Regions from separate parts of the Variovorax sp. ISS6 genome, predicted to be linked through region 1. Evidence: predicted binding sites of a transcription regulator. Region 1 holds the regulator's gene; the other holds the start of a gene.
The links. Region 1 encodes HrcA, which represses chaperone genes, less so after heat shock. Its sites were predicted from a motif close to TTAGCACTCNNNNNNNNNGAGTGCTAA; they were not measured.
Positions count from the first base shown of each region.

Region 2: a site for HrcA is predicted at 3,776-3,802, ahead of AC1HIL_RS10475 (co-chaperone GroES). Genes of this name have one in related genera too.

Region 1 covers NZ_JAWRZC010000001.1:6,675,032-6,684,247, forward strand. The annotation lists gene AC1HIL_RS30810 (RelA/SpoT family protein) at 1-663, shown strand, start outside; gene greB (transcription elongation factor GreB) at 686-1,261, opposite strand; tRNA gene AC1HIL_RS30820 (tRNA-Arg) at 1,370-1,446, opposite strand; tRNA gene AC1HIL_RS30825 (tRNA-Ile) at 1,517-1,593, opposite strand; gene hrcA (heat-inducible transcriptional repressor HrcA) at 1,633-2,640, opposite strand; gene AC1HIL_RS30835 (NAD kinase) at 2,671-3,579, shown strand; gene recN (DNA repair protein RecN) at 3,581-5,266, shown strand; gene rapZ (RNase adapter RapZ) at 5,298-6,173, shown strand; gene mutY (A/G-specific adenine glycosylase) at 6,196-7,236, opposite strand; gene AC1HIL_RS30855 (dynamin family protein) at 7,310-9,216, opposite strand, start outside.
Region 2 covers NZ_JAWRZC010000001.1:2,291,915-2,301,130, forward strand. The annotation lists gene AC1HIL_RS10460 (indolepyruvate ferredoxin oxidoreductase family protein) at 1-1,022, opposite strand, end outside; gene AC1HIL_RS10465 (Lrp/AsnC family transcriptional regulator) at 1,114-1,629, shown strand; gene groL (chaperonin GroEL) at 1,714-3,366, opposite strand; gene AC1HIL_RS10475 (co-chaperone GroES) at 3,398-3,688, opposite strand; gene AC1HIL_RS10480 (ArsR/SmtB family transcription factor) at 3,894-4,220, shown strand; gene AC1HIL_RS10485 (arsenic transporter) at 4,250-5,536, shown strand; gene arsC (arsenate reductase (glutaredoxin)) at 5,570-6,001, shown strand; gene arsH (arsenical resistance protein ArsH) at 5,970-6,704, shown strand; gene AC1HIL_RS10500 (LysR family transcriptional regulator) at 6,701-7,663, opposite strand; gene AC1HIL_RS10505 (Bug family tripartite tricarboxylate transporter substrate binding protein) at 7,769-8,740, shown strand; gene AC1HIL_RS10510 (5-carboxymethyl-2-hydroxymuconate Delta-isomerase) at 8,752-9,138, shown strand; gene AC1HIL_RS10515 (polysaccharide deacetylase family protein) at 9,144-9,216, shown strand, end outside.

The sequences.
Region 1 (9,216 bases):
GCGGAGCACCAGCCGCTGTGGGAAAAGCTGCTGCGCTTCACCGGCAACCGCACGCGCGCCGAGCTGCTGACCGACATCGGCCTGGGCAAGCGCATCGCGAGCATCGTGGCCAAGCGGCTGATGGCGCTCATGGCCGAGCTCGGCGAGCGCCCCGACGCGCTGCTGTTGAGCCGCGAGCGCTTCATCTCGCACGAAACCATCTCGCAAGGCGCGGTCACGCTCGACGGCAGCGAGAACTCGTCGGTGCGCTTCGCGCTGTGCTGCCGCCCGATCCCGGGCGACCCGATCGTGGGCTACCTCGGCCACGGCGAGGGCCTGGTGGTGCACACCGAGGCCTGCGGCGTGGGCCAGCGCCTGCGCCACAAGGACAGCGAACGCTTCTTCGCGGTCGAGTGGGCTGACGAACCGACACGCGCCTTCGAAACCGGCGTGATCATCACCGTACGCAACGACAAGGGCGTGCTGGCGCGCGTGGCCGCCACGCTGGCCGATGCCGAAGCCGACATCACCCACGTCGAGATGGCCGACGAGACGCCGCAGGATTCGACCGACCTGCGCTTCGTGATCGCGGTGCGCGATCGCTCGCACCTCGATGCGGTGCTGCGTTCGGTGCGCCGGACCACCTCGGTGCTGTCCGCCGCGCGCAGCGTTCCCGCGTCCTGATTCCGCGCCTGCGGCGCAGCCTCTATGCGGCGCCTGGCCCCGGCGCCGGATAGACGACCGACAGCAGCTCTACCTCGTGCGTGCCGCCCGGCGTCACGAGCTTGACCACGTCGCCCTCCCGCGCCTTCAGCAGCGCCCGCGCGATCGGCGAGATCCAGCTGACCTGCGACTGCGCGCTGTCGGCCTCGTCGATGCCGAGGATCGTCACGCTGCGCTCGTCGCCGTTCTCGTCCGCATAGCGCACCGTGGCGCCGAAGAAGACCTGGTCGCTGCCGTGGTGCACGGAGGGGTCGGTCACCTCGGCGATCTCGAGGCGCTTGGTGAGGAAGCGGATGCGGCGGTCGATCTCGCGCAGCCGCTTCTTGCCGTAGAGGTAGTCGCCGTTCTCCGAGCGGTCGCCGTTCTTGGCGGCCCAGTGCACGGCCTCGACCACCTTGGGCCGCTCCTCGTCCATCAGGTGCAGCAACTCGGTCCGCAGCCGCTCGTAGCCCGCCGGCGTGATGTAGTTCTTGCCGCCCGCGGGCAGCGGCGGCATGGCGCCGTCGGCGCCATCGTCGTCCGCGTCGGAATCCGTTTCCTTGGTGAATGCCTTGTTCAAGCGACGCCTTTCGGAGATCGAAAGAAAAGCGTGGCGTCCGCCGTGCACGGACGAGCCCCGCACCAAAAAGAAAAGGGTCAACTCGTTTCCGAGTTGACCCTTGAAGAGTGGTGCGGCTGGCAGGAATTGAACCCACGACCCCTTGGTTCGTAGCCAAGTACTCTATCCAACTGAGCTACAGCCGCACAGCTTGCGATCATAGCACGTATTTTTGGGACCTTTCCGATTCGTCGAAACAAATCTCAAAAATACGGGTGGTAGGCCGTGCTGGGCTTGAACCAGCGACCAACGGATTATGAGTCCGCTGCTCTAACCAACTGAGCTAACGGCCCACGTGGACCCGATTCTATTCGCGCCGAAAAGGCGCCCCGCTACTTGCGGTGGCTCAGCGCGTTGCTGACCAGCCTCGAGGTGATGTCGACGATCTGGATCATGCGCTCATAGGGCATGCGCGTCGGGCCGATCACGCCCAGCGTGCCCACGACCTGGCCGTCGACCTCGTAGTTGGCGCTGACGATGGACAGCTCCTCGACCGGCACCACCTGGCTCTCGCCGCCGATGAAGATGCGCACGCCCTCGGCCTTGCTCGACACGTCGAGCAGCCGCATCAGCTGCGCCTTCTGCTCGAAGAGCTCGAAGGCGCGCCGCAGCTGCCCCATGTCGCTCGAGAAATCGCTGACCGCGAGCAGGTTGCGCTCGCCCGAGATCACGACGTCGTCCTCCTGCGATTCGCTCAGCACGTCCGAGCTGACCTTCACGGCCGCCTGCATCAGCGCCGCGATCTCGCCGCGCAGCGTGTCGACCTCGGACTGCAGCCGGTCGCGCACCTGCTCGATCGTCAGGCCCGCGTAGTGGGCGTTGATGTAGTTCGCGGCCTCGACCAGCTGCGACTGCGAGTAATCGGCCTCGGGAAAGATCACGCGGTTCTGCACGTCGCCCTCGGGCGAGACGATGATCACCAGCAGCCGGCGGTCCGACAGGCGCAGGAACTCGATCTGCTTGAACACCGACGAACGCCGTGGCGCCATCACCACGCCGACGAACTGCGAGAGGTTCGACAGCAGGTGCGCGGCGTTGGCGATCACGCGCTGCGGCTGGTCGGGCGCGAGGCTCGGCGCGGCCAGGTGCTCGCGCTGCGCGGTGAGCATGGTGTCGACGAAAAGCCGGTAGCCGCGCGCCGTGGGCACGCGGCCGGCCGAGGTGTGCGGACTGGCGATCAGCCCGAGCGCCTCGAGGTCCGACATCACATTGCGGATGGTCGCGGGCGAGAGGTCCAGGCCCGAGGAACGCGAGAGCGTTCGCGAGCCGACCGGCTGGCCGTCGGCGATGTAGCGCTCGACGAGCGTCTTGAGCAGCAACTTGGCGCGGTCGTCCAGCATTGCAAGATTTTAGTGTTGTAATTTGTAGCCATGACTTCCCCCTTTCGTCACGTCGCGCTGATCGGCAAATACCAGGCTTCCGGTGCCCGGTGCGGCGAGCGCGACAGCGTGATGGAAGGCATCGCGAGCTTCCTCGAATCTCAAGGCTGCAAGGTCTACGTCGAGCAACCGCGCGGCGACGACGAACCGGCCCAGGCGCTGCCCACCGGCGACCGCTACGAAGCCCTCACGGTCGAGCAGATCGGCCAGCAGTGCGACCTCGGCCTGGTGGTCGGCGGCGACGGCACCATGCTCGGCATCGGCCGGCAGCTCGCGGCTTTCGGCATCCCGCTGATCGGCATCAACCGGGGCCGGCTCGGCTTCATCACCGACATCCCGCTCGACAACTACCAGGCCACGCTGATCCCGATGCTGGCCGGCGAATACGAGGAAGACCACCGCAGCCTGATGCACGCGCAGGTGATGCGCGACGGCGCCGTGGTGTTCGACGCGCTCGCGATGAACGACGTGGTGGTCAACCGCGGCGCGACCTCGGGCATGGTCGAGCTGCGGGTGTCGGTGGGCAAGCATTTCGTGGCCAACCAGCGCGCCGACGGCCTGATCATCGCGTCGCCCACGGGCTCGACGGCCTATGCGCTGTCGGCCGGCGGGCCGCTGCTGCATCCGGCGGTGCCGGGCTGGGTGCTGGTGCCGATCGCGCCGCACACGCTGTCGAACCGCCCGGTGCTGCTGCCCGATGCCGACGAGATCGTGATCGAGCTCGTGGGCGGGCGCGACGCCAGCGCGAATTTCGACATGCAATCGCTGGCCTCGCTCGCGATCGGCGACCGCGTGGTGGTGCGCCGCTCCGATTTCCGGGTGCGTTTCCTGCATCCGCGCGGCTGGAGCTATTTCGACACGCTGCGCAAGAAACTGCATTGGAACGAAGGAGGTTCCTGAGATGGCGCTCAGACGCATCGCACTGCGCGATTTCGTGATCGTGCGATCCCTGGAGATCGACCTGTCCGACGGCTTCACGGTGCTGACCGGCGAAACCGGCGCGGGCAAATCCATCCTGATCGACGCGCTGCAGCTCGCGCTCGGCAACCGCGCCGATGCGGGCGCGGTGCGCGAAGGCGCCGAGCGGCTCGACGTGAGCGCGGAGTTCGACCACGACCCGACCTTCGTGGCCTGGCTCGACGAAGGCGGCTTCGAGGCGGGCGATGCCCTGCTGCTGCGCCGCACCGTCGACCTGCAGGGCCGCAGCCGCGGCTGGATCAACGGCAGCCCCGCCACCGCGACGCAACTGCGCGACATCGGCGACCGGCTGCTCGACATCCATGGCCAGCATGCCTGGCAAAGCCTCACGCGGCCCGACGCGGTGCGCGGCCTGCTCGATGCCTACGCGGGCGTGCGCACCGATGCGCTCGACGCCGCCTGGCACGGCTGGCGCCAGGCGCTGTCCGCGCTCGAGCAGGCGCGCGGCACGCAGGATTCGCTGCAGCGCGAGCGCGAGCGGCTGCAGTGGCAGATCTCGGAGGTCGCGAAGCTCGCGCCCGGCGCCGACGAATGGGAAGAACTGTCGGGCAGCCACACGCGCATCTCGAACGCGCAGGCGCTGATCGACGCCGCCCAGGGCGCCAGCCACGCGCTCGAGGACGAGGACAACGGCGCGCTGGCCGCGCTGTCGCGCGCGGTCACGCTGCTGCAGAACTGCGAACACATCGAGCCCGAATTCCGCGCGCTCGGCGAAGTGCTGTCCTCGAGCATCGCGCAGGCCGCCGATGCCGCGCACTCGCTGCACGGCTACCTGCGCGACGCCGACACCGACCCGCAGCGGCTGGCCGAGCTCGACGAACGCATGAGCCTGTGGATGTCGCTGGCGCGCCGCTACAAGCGCCCGCCGGTCGAACTGCCGGCGCTGCTGGCCGGCTGGCAGGCCGAGCTGCAGGCCCTCGACGCACAGAGCGACCTCGAGGGCCTGGAACGCGCCGAGCAGGCCGCGCAGCAGGCCTACCTGAAGGAAGCCCGCGCGCTCGGCAAGCTGCGCAAGCAGGCCGCGCCCAGGCTGGCCCAGGCGGTCACGCAGGCGATGCAGGGCCTGGGCATGCAGGGCGGCCGCTTCGAGGTCGATCTGCAGCCGCTGGCCCAGCCGGGCAAGGCCGGTCTCGAGGAGATCGCCTTCCTGGTCGCCGGCCACACCGGCAGCACGCCGCGGCCGATCGGCAAGGTGGCCTCGGGCGGCGAACTCTCGCGCATCGCGCTCGCGATCGCGGTCACCACCAGCCAGCTCGGCACCGCGCAGACGCTGATCTTCGACGAGGTCGATTCGGGCGTCGGCGGCGCGGTCGCCGAGACCGTGGGCCGGCTCATGAAGCAGCTGGGCCGCGACCGCCAGGTGCTCGCGGTCACGCACCTGCCCCAGGTGGCGGCCTGCGCCGACCACCACCTCGTGGTCGCCAAGCGGCAGACCGCGGGAACCGCCGGCAAGGACGGCCCGCGCACCGAGAGCGGCGTGTCGCTGCTCGACGGCGACAACCGCGCGAACGAGATCGCCCGCATGCTGGGCGGCGAGAAGGTCTCGCAGACCTCGCTCGCCCACGCGCGCGAGATGCTGGGCCACAAGACGCCGGCGGCCACCTCATGAAGGCGGCGCGCCACGACCACGGGGCTGCGCGATGAGCCTCGACCTGGTGCTCATCACCGGCATGTCGGGCTCCGGCAAGTCGGTTGCGCTGCATGCGCTCGAGGACGCGGGCTACTACTGCGTCGACAACCTGCCGCCCGAACTGCTCACGCCCTTCATCGCGCTGCAGCATGCGCAGAACGCGCAGCGCGTGGCGATCGCGATGGACGTGCGCAGCGGCGTCTCGCTGCCGATCGTGCCGCAGCAGCTCGAGGCGCTGCGCAACGACGGCGTGTCGCTGCGCTCGCTGTTCCTCGACGCGACCACCGACGCGCTGCTGCGCCGCTATTCGGAAACCCGGCGCCGCCATCCGCTGTCGAGCCAGGAAGGCCGCACCGACGTGCCCGACCAGCAGCGCGTGCTGGTGCAGGCCATCGAGCTCGAGCGCGAACTGCTGGCCGACCTGCGCGAAGGCGCCGACGTGATCGACACCAGCCTGATCCGGCCGGCGCAACTGCAGAGCTACGTCAAGTCGCTGATCTCGGCGCCGCAGAGCCGCCTGACGCTGGTGTTCGAGTCCTTCGCGTTCAAGCGCGGCGTGCCGCTCGACGCCGACTTCGTGTTCGACGTGCGCATGCTGCCCAACCCGCACTACGTGCCCACGCTGCGGCCGCTGACGGGCCGCGACGCGCCGGTGGCCGACTGGCTGCGCGAGCACGACGACGTGGCGCGCATGTACGAGGACATCGAGCAGTTCCTCACGCGCTGGCTCGATGCGCTCGCGCGCGACCACCGCAGCTACGTGACGGTGGCGATCGGCTGCACCGGCGGCCAGCACCGCTCGGTGTTCCTGGTCGAGCAGTTGGCGCGCAGCTTCGGCGCGCGCTGGGGCGCGCTCAAGCGGCACCGCGAACTCGACGCGAGCTGAAGAAAAAAACAAGGCCCGGGCCTCAGCCCCCGGTGCTTTCGAGCAGCTTGCGCACCGGCGCGGGCAGTCCCAGGCCCGGCCATTCCGAGGCCTCGACCCAGCGCGCCGCATCGCCCTGCGGCGTTCCGCCATCGATGCGCACCGGATGCAGATGCAGGTCCTTGTGGGTCAGCACGTGCACGAAGGGCGCGAGGTCCTCGCAGCGATCGCGTTCGGCCGCGGGCAGCGCGGCCAGCAGTTCGTCGCGCGAATCGAACACCGGCAGGCAATGCAGGCCGGCCCAGATGCCCTTGGCGGGCCGTTTCTCGAGCCACACGCGCCCGCTCGCATCGCGCGCCAGCAGCACCCACAGCGACTGCGCCGTGCGCCGCAGCTTGCGCGTCTTGACCGGATAGCGCTCGGGCGAGCCTTCGCGCCGCGCCACGCAGCTGTCGTTGACCGGGCACAACATGCAGCTCGGCTTGCGCGGCAGGCAGACGGTGGCGCCGAGGTCCATCTGGCCCTGCGTGTAGCTCGCGATCGCCTCGCGGTCGTCGGCCGGCGGCAGCAGCCGCGTCGCATGCTCCCAGAGCAGGCGCTCGCTGGCCGAAGAGGACAGGTCCTCGCCGAAGCCCAGCACGCGCGTCAGCACGCGCTTCACGTTGCCGTCGAGGATGGCCACGCGCTCGCCGAAGCAGAAGGCCGCGACGGCCGCGGCGGTGGAACGGCCGATGCCGGGCAGGGTCGCCAGTTCGGCGGCCGTCTCCGGAAAGCGGCCGCCGAAGCGCGCCATCACCTCCTGCGCGCAGCGGTGCATGTTGCGCGCGCGGCTGTAGTAGCCGAGTCCGCTCCACAGGCCGAAGACTTCGTCCTCGGTGCCTTCGGCCAGCGCCCGCACGTCGGGAAAGCGTTCCAGGAAGCGCGCGAAATAGCCGAGCACGGTCGTGACCTGCGTCTGCTGCAGCATCACCTCCGACAGCCACACGCGGTAGGGATCGCGCGTGTTCTGCCACGGCAGCTCGCTGCGGCCATGGCTGCGCTGCCAGGCGACCACGCGCTCGGCGAAGTGCGCCGGGAGTTTCAAGGCGACGGACGCGGCAGCCTCGGGGCTGCTGCGCTTGCGCGTGCGCGCGGCAACGGTCGCCGGCACGCCGTGCTCAGGCCGCGGCACGCAGTTCGCCGGCCGAGGCCGCCGTGGCGGACGGCTTGCCCTGCTGCGCGATCAGCGCGGTGAATTCGCTCAGGCGCTGCTGCAGCCCGGCCAGCGCGCTCTCCTGCGTGGCCAGTTCGAGCAGCCGCTCGTCGAGGCTGCCGGCCGCGTTCTGGATGCGCTCGATCGCCTCGATGCGCTTGCTGAAGTTGCGGCGGCGCTCCTTGAGCTGCGCATCGATCTGCGCGCTGGCGCCCTTGCTCCAGCGCTCGACCTCGGTCATGGCGGCCTCGTTCACCAGCCGCAGCCGGCTCGCGAGCGCGCGCACCAGCTTGTCGCAGAAGTCGGCCTGCGCGAGCTTGAGCATGTTGCCCACGCCCAGGTAGTGGATGTGGCTGCGCTCGATCTGGCTGAGCTCCTGCTCGAAGCCGCTGAGGTCGGGCTCGGCCGGCGCCTGCAGGGTGAAGCCCTGCTCGGCATTGAGCTGGCGGAAGGTGGCGTGCAGCATCGACTGGATCTCGGCCGTGGTCGCCTGCACCTCGCGCAGGTTGTTGCGCAGCGAATCGAAGGTCTCGCCGTACACCTTGCGCACGTTGAACTTGACGCCGGGGCGCTTGAGCGCGGCCGACAGCCGCACCATGTCGGCCTTGAGCGCCGTGCGGCCCAGCACCGCGTAGACCTCGCGCAGCAGCTTGCCCTGCACCGAGCGCAGCGCCAGGATGCGCGCGTTGCTGCCCTCGAACTCGTTCTGTTCCTGGTCGATGCGCGCGCGCATGTGCCGGATCACCGACACGTTCTTGCCGCGCAGCCCCTGCAGCTCGAGCGCCTGCTCGGCCAGGTCGCGCTGGCGCACCTTGAGGATGCGCTCGGCCTCGGTCCGCAGCGCGGCCATGCCGGCATCGACGGCCAGCCGCAGCATGGTCTCGCGCTTGCCGAGCACGCCCTGGCCCAGCAAGGCCTCGAGCGCGGGCAGGCGGCTGGCCTCGAGCAGCCGCGCGTCGCGATGCACCTTGGCCTGCAGTCCCTTCTGCGCCGACACCGGCAGCACCTGCGCGAGCGGCACGTCGAGGTGCTTGGCGGCGACCTGGCGCTGCTGCTCGATCTGCTGCTCGATCTGCGCGTGGGTGCTCAGCGTGTCCCACAGGGTGTCGATCTTGTTGAGCACCACGAAGCGCGTGTCGCTGCCCTCGTTCTCGGTCACCAGGTGCTCGCGCCAGATCGACAGGTCGGAGCGGGTGACGCCGGTTTCGGCGCCGAGGATGAAGACCACCGCGTGCGCCTGCGGGATCAGGCTCACCGTCAGTTCGGGTTCGGCGCCGATCGCGTTGAGGCCCGGGGTGTCGAGGATCACCAGCCCCTGCTCGAGCAGCGGATGCGGCATGTTCAGCACGGCATGGCGCCAGCGCGGGATCTCGACGCGGCCCTCGGCGTCCTGCACCGGGTTGTCGTCGGGCGTTTCCTCGTTCCAGAAGCCCAGCGCGCGCGCCTCGTCCTGCGAGACCCAGCGCACCTCCGCCACCTTGGCCATGGCCTGGGCCAGGCGCTCGGCATCGCCGACGTCGATCGCGATCTCGGTCCAGCGCGCGGGCTGGTCGCGCCAGTAGGCGAGCGAATGCGGCTCCAGGCGGGTTTCGATCGGCAGCAGGCGCAGCTTGGGCGCCAGCGTGGCGTCGTAGCCGAGCTCGGTCGGGCACATGGTGGTGCGGCCGGCGCTCGCCGGCATGATGCGCCGCCCGTAGCCGGCGAAGAAGATCGCGTTGATCAGCTCCGACTTGCCGCGCGAGAACTCGGCCACGAAGGCCACCATGACCTTGCTGGTGCGGATCTGCGATTCGAGCCCGCGCAGCCGCTCGGCCACCGCCTGGTCGAGCAGCTCGTTCTCGGTCAGCCAGCGGGACAGCCACTGCAAGCGGT
Region 2 (9,216 bases), 4.4 Mb from region 1:
ACGCCGGCCGCGGCCAGGCGTTCGGTCGGGATCTCGAGCCGGCGCAGCACCTCCATCAGGTCGTAGTGGGCCTTGCCGCAGGTCACGATGCCGACGCGGGCCTCGGGGCTCTCGACCGCCACGCGGTCGATGCTGTTGACGCGCGCGAAGGCGGCCACTGCCTCGTGCTTGTCGGCCAGCCGCGACTCGATGCGCAGCGAGGGCAGGTCGGGCCAGCGGTAGTGCAGGCCGTCGGCCGGCGCGCGGTGGCCGGTGGCCTCGCGCACGCCGTCGGCATCGAGCCAGGCGGCGCTGCGCGCGAGGATCAGGTCGAGGTCGACCGTGCTCGAGCTCTCGACCACCTCCGACAGCGCCGGCATGCCGACCCAGGTGCCCGAGTAGCGCGAGAGCGCATAGCCGTAGAGCCCGAACTCCACCAACTCGGCCACGTTGGCCGGCTGCAGCACCGGCATGCCCCAGGCCGCGAAGGCCTGGTCGGACTGGTGCGGCATCGACGAGGACACGCAGCCGTGGTCGTCGCCCGCCACCACCAGCACGCCGCCGTTGGGCGAGGCGCCGTAGGCGTTGCCGTGCTTGATCGCGTCGCCCGCGCGGTCCACGCCCGGGCCCTTGCCGTACCACATGCCGAACACGGCCTCGACCTCGCGCTCGGGGTCGGACTCCACGCGCTGGGTGCCGAGCACCTGGGTGGCGGCCAGTTCCTCGTTGATGGCGGGCACGAAGCGCACGCCCTCCTGCTCGAAGCGGCTGCCGGCCTTCCAGATCGCCTGGTCGACCATGCCGAGCGGCGAGCCGCGGTAGCCGCTGACGAAGCCGCGGCTGTCGAGGCCGCGCGCGGCATCGCGCTGGCGCTGCATGCACAGCAGGCGCACCAGCGCCTGCGTGCCGGTGAGGAAGACCACGCCCGAGCTCGCCCAGAGGTTGTCGGCGAGCTGGTAGCCCGGACGGGCGAGGGTGGTCGTGGCGGCGGTTTCGGCGGCGCGGGTGGGGGCTGCGGCCGAAGAGAGGTCATTCGAATTCATTGCGAGATTGTTGTTCTCGCTCAGGAGGAATATTCTCTTGAATCACTACAGGGTGACCCTGTAATCAGGAATATACATCTCGAAAATCGCCATGAACGACGAATTCATTCCTCTCGACCATCATTCGCTGCGCATCCTCGACGAACTGCAGCGCGACGCGCGCCAGACCGTGCAGCAGATCGCCGACGCGGTGGGACTGTCGCCCACGCCCTGCTGGCGCCGCATCAAGGACATGGAGGCCAGCGGCGTGATCCGCGGCTACACGGTGATCGTCGACCGCGAGAAGGTGGGGCTGAACCTCGCGGCCGTGACCGAGGTGAACCTCGACCGCCACAGCGAGGCCAAGGTGCGCGACTTCGAGCGCGCCGTGGCCGCGAGTCCGCAGGTGGTGCGCTGTGCCTCGGCCACCGGGCCGGCCGACTACATCCTCACGGTGCTGGTGCCCGACATCAAGCACTACGAGCAGTTCCTGCACACCACGCTGTTCGAGCAGGCCGGCGTGACGCACGTGCGCTCGGCGATCGTGCTGCGCGAGGTCAAGGCCGATGCGCCGCTGCCGATCGACATGGCGTCGACCGCGGCGGGGCCGAGACGGCGCTCGAAATGAAAAAGGCCGGGGCGAACCCCGGCCTTCTTCGTGTCTGGACGACCCGCCCGCCGAACGCCGAAGCGCTCGCCGGGCGAGAGGCAATTACATGCCCATGCCGCCCATGCCACCCATGCCGCCCATGTCGGGCATGCCGCCGCCGGCAGGAGCTTCGTCCTTCGGAGCGTCAGCCACCATGGCTTCGGTCGTCAGCAGCAGCGAGGCCACCGAGGCGGCGTTCTGCAGCGCGGTGCGGGTCACCTTGGTCGGGTCCAGGATGCCCAGCTCGAGCATGTCGCCATACGAGTCGTTGGCGGCATTGAAGCCGTAGTTGCCCTTGCCGGCCAGCACCGCGTTCACCACCACCGAGGCTTCGCCGCCGGCGTTGTTCACGATTTCGCGCAGGGGGGCTTCGATGGCCTTCAGCACCAGCTTGATGCCGGCGTCCTGGTCGGCGTTGTCGCCCTTGACCTTGTCGCCCACGGCTTGCTTGGCGCGCAGCAGGGCCACGCCACCACCGGCAACCACGCCTTCTTCCACTGCAGCGCGGGTGGCGTGCAGGGCGTCTTCGACGCGAGCCTTCTTTTCCTTCATTTCGACTTCGGTGGCGGCGCCGACCTTGATCACCGCAACGCCGCCGGCCAGCTTGGCCACGCGCTCTTGCAGCTTTTCACGGTCGTAGTCGCTCGTGGCTTCCTCGATCTGCACGCGCACTTGCTTCACGCGGGCTTCGATGTCGGCAGCAGCGCCGGCGCCGTCGATGATGATGGTGTTTTCCTTGCCCACTTCGATGCGCTTGGCCTGGCCCAGGTCGGCCAGCGTCACCTTCTCGAGGGTCAGGCCGACTTCTTCGGCGATGACCTTGCCGCCCGTCAGGATGGCGATGTCTTCGAGCATGGCCTTGCGGCGGTCGCCGAAGCCAGGCGCCTTGACGGCCACGACCTTCAGGATGCCGCGGATCGTGTTCACGACCAGCGTCGCCAGGGCTTCGCCCTCGACTTCTTCGGCAATGATCAGCAGCGGACGACCGGCCTTGGCGACTTGTTCCAGCGTGGGGAGCAGGTCACGGATGTTGCTGATCTTCTTGTCGAACAGCAGCACGAAGGGGTTGTCGAGCAGCGCCGATTGCTTCTCGGGGTTGTTGATGAAGTAGGGCGACAGGTAGCCGCGGTCGAATTGCATGCCTTCGACGACGTCCAGTTCGCTGTCCAGCGACTTGCCGTCTTCGACGGTGATCACGCCTTCCTTGCCGACCTTGTCCATCGCGTCGGCGATGAGCTTGCCGATGGTTTCGTCGCTGTTGGCCGAGATCGAGCCGACTTGAGCGATTTCCTTCGACGTGGTGGTGGGCTTCGAAGCCTTCTTCAGCTCTTCGACCAGGGCCGTCACGGCCTTGTCGATGCCGCGCTTCAGGTCCATCGGGTTGATGCCGGCGGCCACGTACTTGAAGCCTTCGCGAACGATGGCTTGTGCCAGCACGGTCGCGGTGGTGGTGCCGTCACCGGCGTTGTCCGAAGTCTTGGAAGCCACTTCCTTCACGAGCTGGGCGCCCATGTTCTGCAGCTTGTCCTTGAGTTCGATTTCCTTGGCGACCGACACACCGTCCTTGGTCACGGTGGGGGCGCCGAACGAGCGCTCGAGCACCACGTTGCGGCCCTTGGGGCCCAGGGTGACCTTGACCGCGTTGGCCAGGATGTTCACACCCTCGACCATGCGTGCGCGGGCTTCACCGCCGAAGACTACGTCTTTTGCTGCCATGTTCTATTACTCCGAATGGGGATCTGTTGAATTACTTCTCGACGACCGCGAACAGGTCGTCTTCCTTCATGACCAGCAGTTCGTCGCCGCCGACCTTGACGGTCTGGCCGCTGTACTTGCCGAACAGGACGCGGTCGCCGACCTTGACGGTCAGTGCGGCCAGTTCGCCCTTGTCGTTGCGCTTGCCCGGGCCCACGGCCAGGACTTCACCCTGATCGGGCTTTTCGGCGGCGGCGTCGGGAATGACGATGCCCGAGGCAGTCTTGGTTTCGCTGTCAACACGCTTGACGATCACGCGATCGGCCAAAGGACGAAGTTTCATTGCATCTCCTGGATAAGAAACTGGGTGGTGGTTTTTTGGGCGCCCATCCCGCAGGACCGGTTGCCCGTCGACTGGAGGCGAGGCTTGTTAGCACTCAACCACAGCGAGTGCTAATCATAAGGGCAATCGCCGGGGTTTCAAGCGCCGGAGCGGGCCGAGCCGGAAGTCGGTTGCCACGATTCAATATTTCAACGATGATTGAAATATGGAAGAAGAAGTCGTCATCCGTTCCCTCATGGCACTCGCCCAGAGCGTGCGCCTGCGCGTGTTTCGCGCCCTGGTCGTGGCCGGCCCGCAGGGCATGACGCCTGGCGCGCTGACCGAAACGCTGGGCGTTCCGGCCACGGGCCTGTCGTTCCATCTCAAGGAGCTGGGCCGCGCGGGCCTGGTGTCGCAGGAGCGGCAGGGGCGCCACTTGATCTACCGCGCCTCGTTCGACCAGATGAACGGGCTGCTGGCCTATCTGAGCGAGAACTGCTGCCAGGGACAGCCCTGCGAAGTCGATGCGCAAGGCGCGTCCTGCGACTGCTGACGGTCGGCGCCGCATCGTTTCCTCGCCCCATGCTCACCGCCGTTCTCATCTTTCTCGCGACCCTGGTGCTCGTCATCTGGCAGCCGCGCGGCCTCGGCATCGGATGGAGCGCCGCGCTGGGCGCGCTGGTGGCCCTGGCGCTCGGCGTGGTGCATCTGCCCGACGTCGTGCGGGTCTGGCAGATCGTCTGGAATGCCACCGGGACCTTCATCGCCGTGATCGTCATCAGCCTGCTGCTCGACGAGGCCGGCTTCTTCGAATGGGCCGCGCTGCACGTCGCGCGCTGGGGCGGCGGCAGCGGCGGCCGGCTGTTCGCCTTCATCGTGCTGCTCGGCGCGGCCGTCTCGGCGCTGTTCGCCAACGACGGCGCCGCGCTGATCCTCACGCCGATCGTGATGGCCATGCTGGTGGCGCTGGGCTTCACGCCGGCCACCACGCTGGCTTTCGTGATGGCGGCCGGCTTCATCGCCGACACCGCGAGCCTGCCGCTGATCGTCTCGAACCTCGTCAACATCGTTTCGGCCGACTTCTTCGGGATCGGTTTCAGCGCCTATGCGGCGGTGATGGTGCCGGTCAACCTCGTTGCGGTGGTCGCCAGCCTGCTGGCCTTGCTGCTCTACTTTCGTCGCGACATCCCCGCGCGCTACGACGCCAGCCGCCTCAAGCGCCCGGCCGATGCCATCCGCGACCCGGCCACCTTCCGCGCGGGCTGGGTGGTGCTGGTGCTGCTGCTCGTCGGTTTCTTCGGCCTCGAGCCATTGGGCGTGCCGGTCAGCGCCGTGGCGGCCGCTGGCGCGCTGCTGCTGCTGGCCGTGGCGGCCCGCGGCGAGGTCATCGCCACGCGCAAGGTGCTGCGCGGCGCGCCCTGGCAGATCGTCGTGTTCTCGCTGGGCATGTACCTGGTGGTCTACGGCCTGCGCAATGCCGGCCTGACCGAGCGGATCTCGACGCTGCTCGACGTGTTCGCGCAAGGCGGCATCTGGGGCGCGGCCCTGGGCACGGGCTTCCTGGCGGCCGCGCTGTCTTCCGTGATGAACAACATGCCGACGGTGCTGGTCGGCGCGCTCTCCATCGATGCCTCGGGCGCCACCGGCGTGGTGAAGGAGGCGATGGTCTACGCCAACGTCATCGGCTGCGACCTGGGCCCGAAGATCACGCCGATCGGCAGCCTCGCCACCCTGCTGTGGCTGCATGTGCTCGCGAAGAAGGGCACCACCATCGGCTGGGGCTGCTACTTCAAGGTGGGCGTCGTCATGACGGTGCCCGTGCTCGCGCTGACCCTCGCCGCGCTCGCACTGCGCCTGAGCTTCGGCTGATCTGCTTTCTCACCAGCGACATCCCTCCCTTCCATGAGCGACATCACGATCTATCACAACCCCGACTGCGGCACGTCGCGCAACGTGCTCGCGCTGATCCGCAACAGCGGCGAGGAGCCGACCGTCATCGAGTACCTCAAGCATCCGCCGAGCCGCGCAACGCTCGAGCAACTGGTCGCCGACATGGGCATCGGCGTGCGCGACCTGCTGCGCCAGAAGGGCACGCCCCACGACGAGCTCGGGCTGGCCGATGCAAAGTGGACCGATGCGGAGCTGATCGGTTTCATGCTCGCGCATCCGATCCTCATCAACCGCCCGATCGTCGTCACGCCGTTGGGCACGCGCCTGTGCCGGCCATCGGAGGCCGTGCTCGACCTGCTGCCGCACGCCCAGCGCGGCGCGTTCTCGAAGGAAGACGGCGAGCCCGTCATCGATGCGAAAGGCCAGCGTGTCGCCAAGCCCTGACCTGCCGAACCTGGATGCGGAGGCCTTCCGGCTGCCGGACCCACGACACCTGTGGCCCGCCGAGCGTTCGACGCATGCGCCGCGCATCCTGTTGCTCTACGGCTCGGTCCGCGAGCGCTCGTACAGCCGCCTGCTGACCGAAGAGGCCGAGCGGCTGCTGCGCGCGCTGGGCGCGCAGACCCGCGTCTTCGATCCGCGCGGCCTGCCGTTGCCCGACAGCGAACCCGAGGACCATCCGAAGGTGCAGGAACTGCGCGCGCTCGCGCAGTGGTCCGAAGGCATGGTCTGGTGCTCGCCGGAACGCCATGGCGCGATGACCGGCATCATGAAGGCGCAGCTCGACTGGATCCCGCTGTCGGTCGGCTCCGTGCGGCCGACGCAGGGCAAGACGCTGGCCGTGATGGAGGTGTCGGGCGGCTCGCAGTCCTTCAATGCGGTGAACCAGCTGCGCGTGCTCGGACGCTGGATGCGCATGATCACCATCCCGAACCAGTCCTCGGTGGCCAAGGCCTACCTCGAGTTCGACGAAGCCGGGCGCATGAAGCCCTCGCCGTACTACGAACGCGTGGTCGACGTCATGGAGGAGCTGGTCAAGTTCACGCTGCTGACGCGCGACTGCGCCGGCCATCTGGTCGATCGCTACAGCGAGCGGCGCGAGAGCGCCGAGGCCTTGTCGCGGCGCGTGAACCTGCGAAGCATCTAGCGCCGTGCCTTGCCGGGCGCGGTCCAGCCCGACGGCAGGGCCGGCGCGCCCGCGACCAGCGCATCCCAGAGATGGCGCGACGCGTTCGTGTGATGGCGTGTGCGCGAACGCACGAGGCAGGCCTTGCGCTGCAGTTCGACGCTGTCGATCGGCACCGCGTCGTGCACCGCCAGGCTCGATGCGGCCGCGGCGTTGAGGATCGCGACCATGCCGCTCTCGCGCGCGGCCGCCACCAGGTCTTCGAGTGCATCCGATTCGAGCCGGACCTGCGGCTTGAGGCCCTGCGAGGCGAAGGCCGCGTCGAGCTCGCGGCGCATCATGTATTCGCTCGGCAGCAGCGCGAGCCCGAAAGGCGCGAGCTGCGCCAGCGTGAGCCGCCGCGCGCGCCGCGGCAGGGCGCCGACGGCGACGGCCCGCTCGACGAAGCACTGCGCGATCTCGAGGTCGGCATGGGGATGCGGATCGAAGCTCACCGCGAACTCGAAGTCGCCGCGCAGCACGCCTTCCTCGAGCGCGTGCGCGGTGCGCCGCCGCAGCGCCACGGACAGCGCGGGCCAGCGCGCCTGCGCCGCGCGCATCACCGGCACCACCCAGCAGGCGCCGTAGGACTGCACGAGTCCCACGCGCACCAGGCCCGAGATGGTGTCGGCCCGCTCGGGCACCTCGCGCAAGGCCGACTGCAGTTCGAGCAGGCTGCCCGCGATGCGGCGTTCGAGTTCGTGCCCCGACAGCGTGGGGACCGCGCGGCCGCCGGTGCGGTCGAACAGTGGCACGCCGAGCACCTGCTCGAGCAGCGCGATCTGTTCCGACAACGCGGGCTGCGAGATCGAGCATTCGCGCGCCGCCTCGTTGAAGCTGGGCGCGCGCATCGCGGCGCTGAAGTAGCGCAGTTGCCGCAGCGAAACGAGCTCGAGGGGATCGCGTGCGCGCTGGGCGCGGCTGCTGGGGCGTGCGGTCATGGCTATCGGATTATCCGATGGGGCGTGCCGAAAAATGCGATTTGCCGCAGCCGGCGCATCCTCTGAAACTGCCTCCCAAGACGAGACATCAGGAAGCACCGATTCATGCAGCGACGAAATTTCCTCCAGGCCGGCGCGGCCCTTGCCATCCCCGGCCTTGCCGGCGCATCGCACGCACAGGCCTTTCCCTCCAAGCCGATCCGCATCGTCTGCCCGTATCCGGCCGGCGCCACCACCGACGCGATCTCGCGCCTGATGGCGCATGCGCTGCAGACGGAGAGCGGCGCCACGGTGCTCGTGGACAACCGCGGCGGCGCGGGTGGCAACATCGGCACCGAAGCCGTGGCGCGCGGCGAGGCCGACGGCCACACGCTGCTGCTCGCGGCGCTCGGCCCGATGGCTGCGAATGCCGCGCTCTATCCCAAGCTCAACTACGACCCGGCCAAGGACTTCGCGCCGCTGGCCTGGGCCGCATCGGTGCCGCTGGTGATGGTGGCGCATCCCTCGTTCCCCGCGCCGAACCTGCGCGCGGCGCTCGAGGTGCTGCGCAAGGCGCCGGGCCGCTACTCCTACGCCTCGGCGGGCAACGGCACGCCGCAGCACCTGGCGGCCGAACTCTTCAAGCGCGAGGCGCAGGTGTCGATCCTGCACGTGCCGTACCGCGGCTCGGCGCCGGCGCTCAATGATCTGATGGGCGGCACCGTGCAACTGCTGTTCGAGGCCACGCCGGCGGTGCTGCAGCACATCGTGTCGGGCCGGCTCAAGGCACTTGCCGTGACCAGCCCCGCGCGCATTCCCGCGTTGGCCGAGGTCCCGACGCTCAAGGAGAGCGGCGTCGATGCGCAGATCGGCGGCTGGTACGGCTTCGTCGCGCCCGCGGCCACGCCGAGCGAACGCCAGGCCTGGCTGGTCGAGCACATGGGCCGCGCGCTGGCGCAGAAGAACACGCGCGACAAGCTCGCGGAACTGGGATCGATCACGGTCGACAGCTCGCCGCAGGCCTTCGCGCGGATGATGGCCGGCGAGCGCATCCGCTGGCAGCAACTGATCCGCGAGGCCGGCATCAAGCTGGATTGAGGTCGCGCGCCATGCCCCACATCGTTGTCGAGGCGTCGCCTCCCCTGCTCGCGGCCATCGATTGGCCGCGGACCCTGCGGACGCTGCACCGCGCACTCGCGGACAGCGGATCGGCCGCGCTCGGCGATCTGAAGTCGCGCGTGCAACCCATCGTGGCCGAACTCTGCGGCGACGAGCCCGGCGCGCAGCAACTGATCGCCACGCTGGTGCTGACGAATCCGCGCGCGAGCGAGGTGAGCCAGCGGATGGCCGACACAACGTTCACGGTGCTGTCCCGCGCGGTCGAGGCGCTGTCGCCCGGCCAATGGGTGCAGTGCTGCGTGTTCCTGCGCGAGCACCCCAAGGCGAACTACTGGAAGCAGCAGTGGAACCCGCCCTCGAAACCCCACCATCCATGAAAGGGATCCTCCAGATGAACGCCAACCCCTCCATCGGCAGCCTCGAGCGCCGCAACATCCTGCGCGGCGGCGCGGGCA